DNA from 2 places in the Streptomyces sp. NPDC053474 genome. Region 1 is predicted to be linked to the other one. Evidence: riboswitches for the same ligand, from Rfam matches in the RefSeq annotation. Region 1 holds a riboswitch; the other holds the start of a gene.

Region 1 (6,969 bases):
GCTCGACCGTCTCGGCACGGTCGCGGGCCGCGCGGACGAACTGTGCCGGTTCGCCGTCCTCTTCGGTGACCCGCAGCTCGCCCTCACCGCCGTCCAGCGCGTCCTCGACATCACCGCGGCCGAGGTCCAGGAGGTCGCCAAGGCGCGCCTGCGCCCCGACAACCGCGCGGTCCTGGTGTACGAGCCGGTGGCCACCGCGGAGGACGCCGACGGCGCGGCCGCCGAACCCCAGCAGGAAGCCGCCAAGACCCAGCAGGAAGCCGCCGAGACCCAGCAGGAAGAGGAGGCGGCGAAGTGAGCGAGGCTGAGACGTCTGTGACGATGCAGTTCCACCCGCAGCCCCAGGCGGGCACGGCCAAGCCCTGGGCCTTCCCGGCCCCCGAGCGCGGCGCCCTGGCCAATGGCCTGACGGTGCTGCGCTGCCACCGCCCCGGCCAGCAGCTCGTCGCCGTCGAGGTCCACCTCGACGCGCCCCTGGACGCCGAGCCGCAGGGCCTGGACGGCGTGTCCACGATCATGGCGCGGGCGTTCTCCGAAGGCACCGACAAGCACTCCGCCGAGGAGTTCGCCGCCGAGCTGGACCGCTGCGGCGCCACGCTGGACGCGCACGCCGACCACCCCGGCGTCCGGCTCTCCCTCGAAGTGCCCGTCTCCCGCCTCGCGAAGGGCCTGGGCCTGCTGGCCGACGCGCTGCGCGCGCCCGCCTTCGAGGACGGCGAGATCGAGCGCCTCGTCCGCAACCGCCTGGACGAGATCCCGCACGAGACCGCCAACCCCGCGCGCCGCGCCGCCAAGGAGCTGGCCAAGCAGCTCTTCCCGGCCACCTCGCGCATGTCGCGCCCGCGCCAGGGCACCGAGGAGACGGTCACCGCCATCGACTCCGCGGCCGTACGCGCCTTCTACGAGAAGCACGTGCGCCCCGCCACGGCCACCGCCGTCGTGGTCGGCGACCTCACGGGCACGGACCTCGACGCCGTCCTCGCCGACACCCTCGGCGCCTGGACGGGCGGGCCGGCGGAGCCGCACGCCATGCCCCAGGTGACGGCCGACGACACCGGCCGCGTCGTCATCGTGGACCGCCCCGGCGCCGTCCAGACGCAGCTCCTCATCGGCCGCGTGGGCGCGGACCGGCACGACATCGTCTGGCCGGCGCAGGTCCTCGGGACGTACTGCCTGGGCGGCACCCTCACCTCGCGCCTGGACCGCGTCCTGCGCGAGGAGAAGGGGTACACGTACGGCGTGCGCGCCTTCAGCCAGGTGCTGCGCTCCGCGGCGCCGCGGTCCCCGGAGGGCGCCCCGGGCGTTGCCATGCTGGCCATCAGCGGCTCCGTGGACACGCCGAACACGGGACCGGCGCTCGACGACCTGTGGAAGGTCCTGCGCACCCTTGCCGCCGAGGGCCTCACGGACGCCGAGCGCGACGTCGCCGTGCAGAACCTGGTCGGTGTGGCCCCGCTGAAGTACGAGACGGCCGCCGCCGTCGCCGCGACGCTCGCCGACCAGGTGGAGCAGGAGCTGCCGGACGACTTCCAGGCGAGCCTGTACCGGCAGTTGGCAGGGACGGGCACGGTGGAGGCCACCGCGGCCGTCGTGAGCGCGTTCCCGAGCGACCGTCTGGTGACGGTGCTCGTCGGTGACGCCGCACAGATCGAGGAGCCCGTCCGGGCCCTCGGCATCGGTGAAGTGACGGTCGTCACCGGCTGATTGCCCCGCACCCGTAGGGGCGGGACAAACCGGCGCGAACGCCGCGTAACTGAAGGGACCCCGGAGGCTCAGGAAGCCTCCGGGGTCCCTGCATGCTGCCATATGTCCGAATTGGCATGGAGGTTGGGCGTCTGCCGTGTGGCGTGCGCTACAAAAGGCAGGATCCGTTTGTCGATTGAAAGATGAGGCGTTTAGCGTCAGTGCGGCTGTACGTCACGCAGTACGCCGCGCCCGCGGCACCGGACAGTCATCGCCGAGTCCCCGTACGGCGTGAGCCAGGGGAGCCGGGGACCCACACGTCCCTGGGGTGAATCGGTCCCCTTGCCGCGAGGCGAGGAGTCCGTAGGAGACCTTCCTGCTCCGAACCCGTCAGCTAACCCGGTAGGCGAGAAGGAAGGAAAGGACCAGCCGCTTCATGGCGCTCATCCGCCCGACCGGCAAGCACCGCCGTCCGAGCCGCATCACGCGCACCACCGCCAGCGCCGCGGGTGTCGCCGCCCTCACCACCACCGGTGTGATCTCGGGCCTGGCCGCTCCGGCCCTCGCCGCCGACGGCTCCGCGGACCACGCGAGCACCGGCCTCACGCAGGCCATCGCCATCAACGACACGCTGGCCGACGAGATCGACGCCCAGGCCGCCGCCCAGAAGCAGGCCGCCAACGACGCCGCCGCCCAGAAGAAGGCGGAAGAGGCGGCGCGGCAGAAGGCCGCCGAGCAGAAGCGCAAGGCCGAGGCCGCCGCGAAGGAGAAGGCCAAGAAGGAGGCCGAGGCCAAGGCGGCGAAGGAGGCCAAGGAGCGGGCCCGCGAGCGCGCCGCCCGTGACGCCGAGCGCAAGCGCCTGAACGCCTACGTCGCCCCGGTCGCCGGCTCCTACGTCTCCACCTCCTACAAGGCCGGCGGCGGCATGTGGTCCTCCGGCAGCCACACCGGCATCGACTTCCACGCCGCGTCCGGCACCTCGGTGCAGGCGGTCGGCGCGGGCACCGTCGTCGAGGCGGGCTGGGGCGGCGCCTACGGCAACAACATCGTGATCAAGATGAACGACGGCACGTACACCCAGTACGGCCACCTGTCGTCCATCAGCGTCACGGTCGGCCAGGCCGTCACCCCCGGCCAGCAGATCGGCCTCTCCGGCTCCACTGGCAACTCCTCCGGGCCGCACCTGCACTTCGAGGCCCGTACCGGCCCCGAGTACGGCTCGGACATCGACCCGATCGCGTACCTGCGCTCCCACGGCGTGGGCGTCTGACGCGTCGACGGTGCGAGCGCCCCGCGCCCGCGCACGTCCCGAAAGCCCCGGCTCACCGAGCCGGGGCTTTCGGCATCGAGGCATGGCCAGGGTCCTAAGCGCCCACCACCGGTAAGCGCGCCGCTGCGCACACCTTTGGCCAAAAGATATCCATGGATTCCGGTGCCCCATCGGAAAATGCGGCCATCTGCAATAGAGTCCGTCGTGACAGCGTCCATAGAGTCGCCGCACCAGCGTCTTCGACGCGTCGCGCGACGCGTTTCGCGGGCATTAAAGCGGAGGTCCGTCATGCGCATTCCCGCGCACTCGGTCTGTACGGCCATCCGGGACGACATCGTCTCCGGTGTCTACGAACGCGGCACGCGGCTCACCGAAGAACTCCTCGCCCGCCGCTACGGCGTCTCGCGCGTCCCCGTGCGCGAGGCCCTGCGCACCCTGGAGGCCGAGGGCTTCGTCGTCACCCGCAGGCACGCGGGCGCCTGCGTCGCCGAGCCGACCGAGCAGGACGCCGCCGACCTCCTGGAGGTCCGTACGCTCCTGGAGCCGCTGGCGGCCGCCCGCGCGGCCCAGCGCCGCACCGAAGCCCATCTGAAGGTCCTGCGCGGCCTGGTGCGGCTCGGTCAGGAGCGGGCCCGGCGCAGCGGCGGCGAGGACCTGCGCGCGCTCGACGGCTGGTTCCACGAGACGCTCACCCAGGCTTCCGGCAGCCCCGGCCTCATCGCCCTGCTCACCCAGCTGCGCCACAAGGTCGCCTGGATGTACGTGGCGGACGCGCCGGCCGCGGCCACGGACCTGTGGGCCGGGCACGCCGCGGTGGTCGACGCGGTCGCCCGCCAGGACGCGGACCGGGCCCGCGCGCTCACGCTCCTGCACGCCGAGCGCACGGCGTCCGCGTACCGGCCGCGCGCCGGGCGTGTGAGAGGTTCGCAACACGCCGTCAACAAAGTAGGCGTACGGAATTAACAGACGCGCCGTACACAGGATTACGCGCCGTACACAGGATTGCGCGTACACGACCTTCTGCCTGGCGTCGTGAAAGCCCGGCGTGCCCGCGTGGGAATTCCCCGCCTGATTTACTCGCCGGGGGTGCCGCCTTTGTGCCACCGGTGGTGCGCCACCGGCTCGTGAATTCGCTTAGGGCGTTCGCCGGGCGGGACTCCGCAGAGGTGCGCCTCGGGGCGCGCCCCGAAAAACGACGGAGCCGCGCGGCCACCCAGTGGCTCACGCGGCTCCGGCACGCTGTGTCCGACCGTGTCAGACGGTCTCCGGGAGCTCCTCGAGGCCCTCGGAGACGAGCTTCGCCAGCCGGTCCAGGGCGGCGTCCGCGCCCTCGGCGTCCGAAGCGAGCACGATCTCCTCGCCGCCCTGCGCGCCCAGGCCGAGCACCGCGAGCATCGAGGCCGCGTTGACGGGGTTGCCGTCGGCCTTCGCGATCGTCACGGGGACGCCCGAGGCCGTGGCCGCACGGACGAAGATGGAGGCGGGCCGGGCGTGGAGGCCCTCGGCCCAGCCGACGTTGACGCGGCGCTCAGCCATGTGTTGCTGCCCTTCCAGGTGTCTCACACTTGTCTAGACCAGTGTCTCATGCCGACCCGAGTGCTCCCGCAGGACCGGCGGAGCGCTGCCCCACGGGCCGCGTCCCGCCACCCGAGCGCCTTCGACCCCTCCTACATTGCCCCGGGCCCGGCGGCCGCGCGACCCGTACCCTGGCCCCATGCAGACCCCGGCGGACGGCTCAGCGCACACCTCGTCGGACAGCGCCGCGCACGCCCCCGCGGCCGACGCCGCCTCCGCCCCGGCGGCGGACCAGCACCCCTACCCCTCCCACTGGGAGGCCGACGTGGTGCTGCGCGACGGCGGCACCGCCCGCATCCGGCCCATCACGGCCGCCGACGCGGACCGTCTGGTCAGCTTCTTCGAGCAGGTCTCGGACGAGTCGAAGTACTACCGCTTCTTCGCGCCCTACCCGCGCCTGTCCGCCAAGGACGTGCACCGCTTCACGCACCACGACCACGTGGACCGCGTCGGGCTCGCGGCCACCATCGGCGGCGAGTTCATCGCCACCGTCCGCTACGACCGCATCGACGCCCAGGGCCGCCCCGCCTCAGCGCCCGCCGACGAAGCGGAGGTCGCCTTCCTGGTCCAGGACGCCCACCAGGGCCGCGGCGTCGCCTCCGCGCTGCTCGAACACATCGCCGCCGTCGCCCGCGAACGCGGCATCCGCCGCTTCGCCGCCGAAGTCCTGCCCGCCAACACCAAGATGGTGAAGGTCTTCACGGACGCCGGATACCAGCAGCAGCGCAGCTTCGAGGACGGCGTCGTGCGCCTCGAACTCGACCTGGAGCCCACCGACCGCTCCGTCGCCGTCCAGCACGCCCGCGAACAGCGCGCCGAGGCCCGCTCCGTCCAACGGCTGCTCGCGCCCGGCTCCGTCGCGGTCATCGGCGTCGGCCGCGCCGAGGACAGCGTCGGCCGCGGCGTCCTGCGCAACCTGCTGCGCGCGGGCTTCACCGGCCGCGTCCACGCCGTCAACCGCGCCTTCACGGACCGGGCCACCACCGAGGGCGTCGAGGGAGCCCCCGCCCACCGCTCCGTGCGCGACATCGCCGGGCCCGTCGACCTCGCCGTCGTCACCGTCCCCGCCGAGCACGTGCCCGAAGTGGTCGCCGAGTGCGGCGAACACGGCGTCCAGGGCCTCGTCGTCCTCTCCGCCGGATACGCCGAGAGCGGCCCCGAAGGACTGGAGCGCCAGCGCGAACTCGTCCGGCAGGCCCGCTCCTACGGCATGCGCCTCATCGGCCCCAACGCCTTCGGCGTCATCAACACCGCTTCCGCCGTACGCCTGAACGCCTCGCTGGCCCCCGAACTGGCCGCCGCGGGCCGCATCGGCCTGTTCACCCAGTCCGGTGCCATCGGCATCGCCCTGCTGTCCCGGCTGCACCGCCGCGGCGCGGGCCTGTCGTCCTTCGTCAGCGCGGGCAACCGCGCCGACGTCTCCGGCAACGACGTCCTCCAGTACTGGTACGACGACCCGGACACCGACGTGGCGCTCATGTACCTGGAGTCCATCGGCAACCCCCGCAAGTTCACCCGCCTCGCCCGCCGCGCCGCCGCCGCGAAGCCCCTCGTCGTCGTCCAGGGCGCCCGGCACAGCGGCATCGCCCCCACCGGCCACGCCGGGGCCGCGACCCGGCTGCCGCACGCCACCGTCTCCGCGCTGCTCCGCCAGGCCGGGGTCATCCGCGTCGACACCGTCACCGAGCTCGTCGACGCCGGGCTCCTGCTCGCGGGCCAGCCGCTGCCCGCCGGGCCCCGCGTCGCCATCCTCGGCAACTCCGAGTCCCTCGGCCTGCTCACCTACGACGCCTGCGTCGCCGAAGGCCTGCGCCCGCTGCCCCCGCGCGACCTGACCACGGCCGCGACGCCCGAGGACTTCCGCGCCGCCCTCGGCGCCGCGCTCGCCGCCGACACCTGCGACGCGGCCGTCGTCACCGTCATCCCCTCGCTCGGCGAGTCGAGCCGCGAGGGCCAGGGGGAGACCCTCGCCACCGCCCTGCGGGCCGCCGCGGCCGCGTGTCCCACCAAGCCCGTCGCTGTCGTCCACGTGGAGCTCGGCGAGCTCGCCGAGGCCCTGTCCGCCGCCGCGAGCACCAAGCCCGGATCGCCCGCCGTCCGGCCCGCCGACCGGCCGCCCGCCGCCCCGCCCACGGCCGCCGCCCCGCCGCCGCACGCCCGCATCCCCGCCTACCCCGCGGCCGAGCGGGCCGTGCGCGCCCTCGCCGAAGCCGTCACCTACGCCCAGTGGCGGCACGACATCGCCGACCCCGGCAAGGTGCCCGAGTACGACGACATCGACGAACAGGGCGCCGCCGACCTCATCGCGGACCTCCTTGCCAAGGGCGGCGACCCCCACGGCCTGACCCTCGGCCCCGACGACGCCCGCGACCTGCTCGGCCGCTACGGCATCGCCGTCCACGCCGTCCTGCCCGCGCCCGACGCCGACGCGGCCGCCGACG
Region 2 (6,969 bases), on a different contig from region 1:
ATCCGTACTCCAAGCTCCTGGACGAGCGGATCGTCTTCCTCGGCACGCCGATCGACGACGTCTCGGCGAACGACGTGATGGCGCAGGTCCTCTATCTGGAGCACGCGGCGCCCGACCGGGACATCTCGCTGTACGTCAACTCCCCCGGCGGCGACTTCAGCGCGACGACCGCGATCTACGACACGCTGCGGTACGCCTCCTGCGAGGTGGAGACGGTCTGCCTCGGACAGGCCGCGGCCGCCGCCGCGGTGCTGCTGGCCGCGGGCACGCCCGGCAAGCGGTCGATCCTGCCCGGCGCCCGGGTGCTGCTCCAGCAGCCCGCCCTGCCCGAGCCGGTGCGCGGCCAGCCGACCGACCTGCGGATCCGCGCGGAGGAGCTGCGGCGCACCCGCGCGCTCCTGGAGGAGATGCTCGCCCGTCACACCGGGCGCACGCCCGAGCAGATCTCGGCGGACATCGAGCGGGACACGGTGCTCGACGCCGAAGCCGCCGTCGCCTACGGTCTGGTGGACCGGGTCGTCCCGAGCCGCAAGGCCGCGCGCCCGGACGCGGAGTGAGGCGCGGGTGCTTCCCGAACTGCCGCCGCTGCCCGCGCTGACCCGCGCCGAGGGCGAGCTGGTCGACGCCTACCTGGCGGTCCTCGACCTCCTCGGCCGGATCAACCCGGCCCGCGTCGAACACACGTACGGCGGGTTGCGTGCCGCGCAGGCGCTGGTCGCCCGGGCGACCGAGCTGCGGGACGCGCTGGCGCTCATGCATCAGCGCGGGGAGAACGAGGTGCACGCGCCGACGCTCGCGCGGGCGCTGCGCGTCCTGGACGGCGAGCGGCGCGCCGCGCGCGTGACGGTGCCGCCGCCGACGGGGCCGTGACGGAGGTCAAGGCGGCGTCGGCGGACGCGGGTCCGTCATGATTCCGCCCGATTCACCCCCCACGACCGGCCGTCCCGTGCCACACTTCCAGCCAGCCCTCATTCCGTTTTCGGCCTGGTCACCCCGTGCGCCGGTGACATCTGACACCGTGGAACGCGCCCCGGACCCAGCGCGCCTGCGCCATCCGCCCGTTGCCGGTGTGCGCCGATGTCGGGCCGAGTTCGGGGTTGCCCCGGAGATGACCAGAGATGATCGCCCCTTCTGCGTAATCGGCGATCGTCCCGGCGGCCCCCCGAAAATGCGCAACTCCCTTACGCCGCACCCGGATTCGGGCGTTCCGGCGCTGATGGGGCAATCATCTCCGAGTGTGACCTAGACCCCATTCGGGCGCTGTCCACCGGAACGGGTCAGGCGTGAGGAGCCTCACATACCGCCGATCCGGCTCGGCTTTTTCGCCCCTCTCGGGTGAAGATCCCTTCCGACGACAAGCCCCCGCCACAGGCGGCGGGGCGATCCGGGCGGACGCCGAATCCTGCCGCCGCCCGGATGCCCGGTCGACATCTGTGCACCGGCAGGAGTGGAGGACCCAGCAAGGCGGGCCGTCCGGCTAGTCCGGAAGGCCCTTGGGGTGAAGTCGCATCGCGCGGCCGGGCATCTTCGCCTGCCCGAACCCGACAGGTCATCCTTCTCAGGCGGCTGACGAAGGGTTGCGCATGACTGCGCTGCATCGTGTTCCGTCGCTGCTGACGAGGGCCAGTACGGCTTCGGCTCTCACACTCGCCGCCGTGGGCGGCACCATCGTGGCCCCCGGGCTCACCGGAGACGCCCAAGCGGCCACCTCGCACGGGACGAAGGCGCTCAAGGTCGCGGCGTCCAAGAAGGGCTCCCCGTACCGCTACGGAGCGGTCGGGCCGAACCGTTTCGACTGCTCGGGCCTGACGCTCTACTCGTTCAAGCGCGTCGGCAAGAAGCTGCCGCGCACCGCACAGCAGCAGTACAACAAGACCCGCAAGGTGTCCTCCGCCAACCGCACCCGGGGGGACCTGGTCTTCTTCCACTCCGGCCGGAGCGTCTACCACGTCGGCATATACGCCGGTAAGGGCAAGATCTGGCACGCCCCGAAGCGGGGCACCGTGGTGCGGCTCGAGAAGATCTGGACCAACCAGGTCTGGTACGGCCGGGTCCGCTGACCCGTCGGCGGGCGGCGGCCCACCCAGGGCCCGCGCCGCCGCCCGCTCCGGGCGCCACCAGCGCCTTTCGCCGCCGTCCGGTCAGGTCCCGGACGGCGGCACCCTCCCGGACGACGCGGCGGATCACCACGCGCCGCCGGTGTCACCCGCCCGGCCTCGCCGTCAGAGCGGGAGTGGAGCGGCCCCGCGCGGATACTCGTGGACCATGGCCGACCATCACCCCCGTGCCGCGGGCGTCTCCAGACCGGACGCCGCCCGGCACACGCGCAACGAGACGCCGCTGGAGCGGGCCGACCGCAACTTCTCCGAGCTCCTCCAGGAGCTGCGGGTCACCCAGACCGGTGTGCAGATCCTCTTCGCGTTCCTGCTCACCCTCGCCTTCACCCCGCGCTTCCCCTCGCTCGACTCGGTGCAGCGCGCCACGTACGTCGTCACGCTGCTCCTGGCGGTGCTCGCCGCCGCGCTGTTCACGGCGCCCGCCGCGCTGCACCGCACCCTGTTCGCGCGGGGTGCCAAACCGCTGATCGTGCGGGTGTCCTCGCGGCTGGCGGCCGTCGGCCTCGCGGTGCTCGTGCTGGCCCTCACCGGATCCGTCCTGCTCGTCGTCGACGTGGCCGTGGGCCGCACGGACGGGGTGCTCGCGGCCGTGGGCACGTTCCTGGTGTGCGGCGGGCTGTGGGGCGTGCTGCCCCGCCTGGTCGGCCGCGCGGGCGGGCGGAGCTGACCCGCGCGCGGGTCAGCTCTGCACCGGCACCGACCACGGCAGTGTGATCCACACCGTCTTGCCGCCCTCCGCCGTGGGACGGACCGTGAGTCTGCCGCCGCACTCGGCGGTGAGCCAGCGGACGATGACCATGCCCCTGCCGTTGTCCTGCTGGACGGCGGCGGGCAACCGCTGGGGGAAGCGGGGGTGGCTGTCCGTGACGCCGATGCGCAGCCGCTCGTCGCGGTCGAGCCGCACGTCCACGGTGAAGGTGGGCGAGAGGCCGAGGGTGTGCTGCACCGCGTTCGTGGCGAGCTCGGAGACGATGAGCCGCACCGTGTCGGCCACGTCGGCGTCCGACGGCAGGCCCCACTCGGTGAGGACGTCCGCCACGTACGTGCGGGCGGTGGAGACCGAGACAGGGTCGCTCGGCAGGGTGACTGATGCTTCCTGGTGGTCTGCCATGACGGCGCCGTCCCTTTCCCACCGGGACCGCACTTCCGACGCGTGGCGAAAGTACTGAGGATCGTCCCGGAGCTGGTGCTTCGCGCCAGATTGCCACTCTCGGGCGGGCAGCGCCCGCCGATCCACCGAGATGTGCATATATCTGTCGCTCGAAGCGGTGAACTCTGCGACGGCAGACCGTATTTGGGCGCAACACTGGCAGTTCCCCTACTGTCCCCTACCGTTGGCGCGGTCCTCCGGAAGGACCCAGAAGGAGACAGCCATGCAGTACGGTCCCGCGGTGCGCCGTCGCAAGCTCGGCGCGGAATTGCGGGCGTTGCGCGCCGAGGCTGGGCTCACCAGCGGCGAGGCCGCCTCCCTCGTCGGCTGGCACCAGTCCAAGGTGAGCCGGATCGAGACGGGCCGCAGCGGCGTGAAGGCCGCCGACGTACGGCTTCTCCTTGAAGCGTACGGCGTTCAGGACCCGCATCTGCGGGAGCTGCTCGTCGCCCTCGCGGGCGGGGGCGACGAGCACGGGCGCCACCACTGGTGGCACGCCTACCGCGGGCTCCTGCCGCCCGCGTACCGGGACTTCATCAGCCTGGAGTCGCAGGCCTGCCGGGTGCGCACGCTGGAGACGACGGTGGTTCCCGGCCTGCTCCAGACGCCCGAGTACGCCCGCGCGGTGACACGTGCCGCGCTCGGCGGGCGGCCCGAGGAACAGGTCGAGGCCCTCGTGCAGGTGCGCCTCGCCCGCCAGGACGTGCTGCGCAGCGAGCCGCCGCTGCGGCTGAGCGTGGTCCTGGACGAGGCGGTGCTGCGGCGGCAGGTGGGCGGCCCCGAGGTGCTTTCCGGACAATTGCGCCGGTTACTGGATGCGGCTCGGCTGCCACAAGTGCGGCTCCAAGTACTCCCGTTCGCCTCCGGCGAGCACATCGGCCTGATCGGGCCTTTCGTTATTCTCTCCTTTCCGAACATTTCCGATCTGGATGTGGTTGTTCTCGACCACTTGACGAGTAGCCTCTACCTCGAACGGAAAGAAGACCTTCAGGCGTACACCGACGCCTTCAACTCGCTTCGCGGACAGGCGCTTTCCGTTCAGGATTCAATGGATTTCATCGCCGAGTTAGGTGACGGCGCGTAAGGAGGCACCATGACTGCACTGCCTCGGTACGTTCCCTCCAGCACGTCTCTCAGGGGCGCGCGGTGGCGGCGCAGCAGCCGCAGCAACGGAATGAACAACTGTGTGGAGACGGCCCCGCTCGGCGCAGGCCCCCTGACGGGTCTGCTCGCCGTGCGCGACTCGAAGGACACGGCTGGCCCGGCCGTGCTCTTCTCCCCCGCGGCCTGGGGAGTCTTCGTCGACGCCCTTCGATGAAGGCCCACGGCCCTTAGGTGAGGCCCGAGTGAGTGCGCCGGACCCCGGACCCAGGTCGTAGGTGCCAGATCTCAGGTGTCAGGGTGCGGTGCGGCTGATCACCCCGACGACCTCGGCGACCTGTGCGTCGCTCAGGTCCGCGCGGGCGGTCAGCCGCAACCGCGAGACGCCGTCGGAGACCGACGGCGGACGGAAGCACCCCACGGCGAGACCGGCGGCACGGCAGTCGGCCGCCCAGCGCACCGCCGCCTCGGGTGACGGGGCGCGCACGGAGACGACGGCGGCGTCCGGACGGACCGCCGAGAACCCCTGACCCACCAGCAGTTCGTGGAGCCGACGCGCCACCGCACGCGCGCGTGCGGCGCGCTCGGGCTCGCGGCGGAGCAGCCGCAGCGCGGCGAGCGCCGCCCCGGCGGCCGCGGGCGCGAGGCCCGTGTCGAAGATGAACGTACGGGCGGTGTTGACCAGGTGGTCGATGACCCGCGCCGGGCCGAGCACGGCGCCGCCCTGGCTGCCCAGGGACTTCGAGAGCGTGACGGTGACCACCGTGTCGGGCGCGCCCGCGAGCCCGGCGGCGTGCGGGGCGCCCCGGCCGCCGTCGCCGAGGACGCCGAGCCCGTGGGCGTCGTCGACGACGAGGCCCACGCCGAACGTGCGGCAGGCGGCGGCCAGTTCGGCAAGCGGCGCGGCGTCGCCGTCCACCGAGAACACCGAGTCCGTCACGGCGATCGCGGGGCCCTCGTGGGTGCCGAGCGCCTTGCGCGCCGCCTCGGGGTCCGCGTGCGGCACGACCTGGGTGGCGCCGCGCGCGAGGCGGCAGCCGTCGATCAGGGAGGCGTGGTTGCCCGCGTCCGAGACGATCAGCGAGCCGTAGGGAGCCAGGGCGGTGACGGCCGCGAGGTTCGCCGCGTAGCCGGAGGACAGCACGAGGGCGGCCTCGAAGCCGCAGAAGGCGGCCAGTTCCCGCTCGAGGTCCGCGTGCAGTTCGGTGGAGCCCGTGACCAGGCGCGAGCCGGTGGCGCCGCCGCCCCAGCGGTGGGCGGCGGCGGCCGCGCCCGCGGTGACCTCCGGGTGGCGGGTGAGACCGAGGTAGTCGTTGCCCGCGAGGTCGAGCAGGGTGGTTTCGGCCGGGCGCGGGCGCAGGCGGCGGACGAGCCCGGCGCGTTCGCGCGCCCGCGCCCGCTCGTCGATCCAGTCGAACGGCGCGCTCGCCATGAGGCCTCCAGGTCGTCGCCCGCCTGAGCGGGGCGGGGGGATACGTTTGTAGACAGTGCACAGACCCTAGCTGTCGCGCCACCGGGCCATGGTGTGGCAATACCCACAGCTGTCAGGGCTTCTGTTGTGTGGTTTCTCCATGGTCAGACGGACGCGCGTACGCCAGGATCGGCGCCATGGATCTGCTCAACACGCTGGTGGACAAGGGGCTTCGGCGCGAGCTGCCGACCCGTGACGAGGCGCTCGCCGTGCTCGCGACCTCCGACGACGAACTGCTCGACGTGGTGGCGGCGGCCGGAAAGGTGCGGCGCCACTGGTTCGGTCGGCGGGTGAAACTGAACTATCTGGTCAATCTGAAGTCGGGCCTGTGCCCCGAGGACTGCTCGTACTGCTCGCAGCGGCTCGGCGCGGACACCGGCATCCTGAAGTACACCTGGCTGAAGCCGGACGAGGCGTCGCAGGCCGCGGCGGCCGGGCTCGCGGGCGGCGCCAAGCGGGTCTGCCTGGTGGCGAGCGGCCGGGGGCCGACGGACCGGGACATCGACCGGGTCTCGGACACCATCAAGGCGATCAAAGAGCGACACGAGGGCGTCGAGGTCTGCGCCTGCCTCGGCCTGCTCTCCGACGGCCAGGCCGAGCGGCTGCGCGGCGCGGGCGCCGACGCGTACAACCACAACCTGAACACCTCGGAGTCGACGTACGGCGACATCACCAAGACGCACACCTACGCCGACCGCGTCGACACCGTGCAGAAGGCGCACGCGGCCGGTCTGTCGGCCTGCTCGGGGCTGATCTCGGGCATGGGCGAGACGGACGAGGACCTCGTCGACGTCGTCTTCGCGCTGCGCGACCTGGACGCGGACTCCGTGCCGGTGAACTTCCTCATCCCCTTCGAGGGCACCCCGCTCGCCAAGGAGTGGAACCTCACGCCGCAGCGCTGCCTGCGCATCCTCGCGATGGTGCGGTTCGTCTGCCCGGACATCGAGGTCCGCATCGCGGGCGGCCGCGAACTGCATCTGCGCACGCTCCAGCCGCTGGCCCTGCACCTCGCCAACTCGATCTTCCTCGGCGACTATCTGACCAGCGAGGGCCAGGCGGGCAAGGCCGACCTGGAGATGATCGCGGACGCCGGGTTCGAGGTGGAGACCACGGACCAGGTGACGCTGCCG

What was found. A riboswitch is a leader RNA that binds a small molecule or an ion and turns the genes downstream of it on or off. The one in region 1 is predicted to bind cyclic di-AMP.
Region 2: another riboswitch for cyclic di-AMP. It lies ahead of ACIG3E_RS25810 (C40 family peptidase); the one in region 1 lies ahead of ACIG3E_RS38785 (M23 family metallopeptidase).

The regions. Positions count from the first base shown of each region.
Region 1 is NZ_JBITXV010000026.1:47,262-54,230, forward strand. It holds gene ACIG3E_RS38775 (M16 family metallopeptidase) at 1-298, shown strand, start outside; gene ACIG3E_RS38780 (M16 family metallopeptidase) at 322-1,704, shown strand; cyclic di-AMP (ydaO/yuaA leader) riboswitch at 1,946-2,107, shown strand; gene ACIG3E_RS38785 (M23 family metallopeptidase) at 2,120-2,953, shown strand; gene ACIG3E_RS38790 (GntR family transcriptional regulator) at 3,242-3,916, shown strand; gene ACIG3E_RS38795 (HPr family phosphocarrier protein) at 4,208-4,489, opposite strand; gene ACIG3E_RS38800 (GNAT family N-acetyltransferase) at 4,668-6,969, shown strand, end outside.
Region 2 is NZ_JBITXV010000011.1:100,176-107,144, reverse strand. It holds gene ACIG3E_RS25820 (ATP-dependent Clp protease proteolytic subunit) at 1-557, shown strand, start outside; gene ACIG3E_RS25815 (hypothetical protein) at 565-870, shown strand; cyclic di-AMP (ydaO/yuaA leader) riboswitch at 1,384-1,580, shown strand; gene ACIG3E_RS25810 (C40 family peptidase) at 1,584-2,060, shown strand; gene ACIG3E_RS25805 (DUF6328 family protein) at 2,266-2,784, shown strand; gene ACIG3E_RS25800 (ATP-binding protein) at 2,797-3,228, opposite strand; gene ACIG3E_RS25795 (helix-turn-helix transcriptional regulator) at 3,491-4,351, shown strand; gene ACIG3E_RS25790 (DUF397 domain-containing protein) at 4,361-4,585, shown strand; gene ACIG3E_RS25785 (8-amino-7-oxononanoate synthase) at 4,664-5,800, opposite strand; gene bioB (biotin synthase BioB) at 5,977-6,969, shown strand, end outside.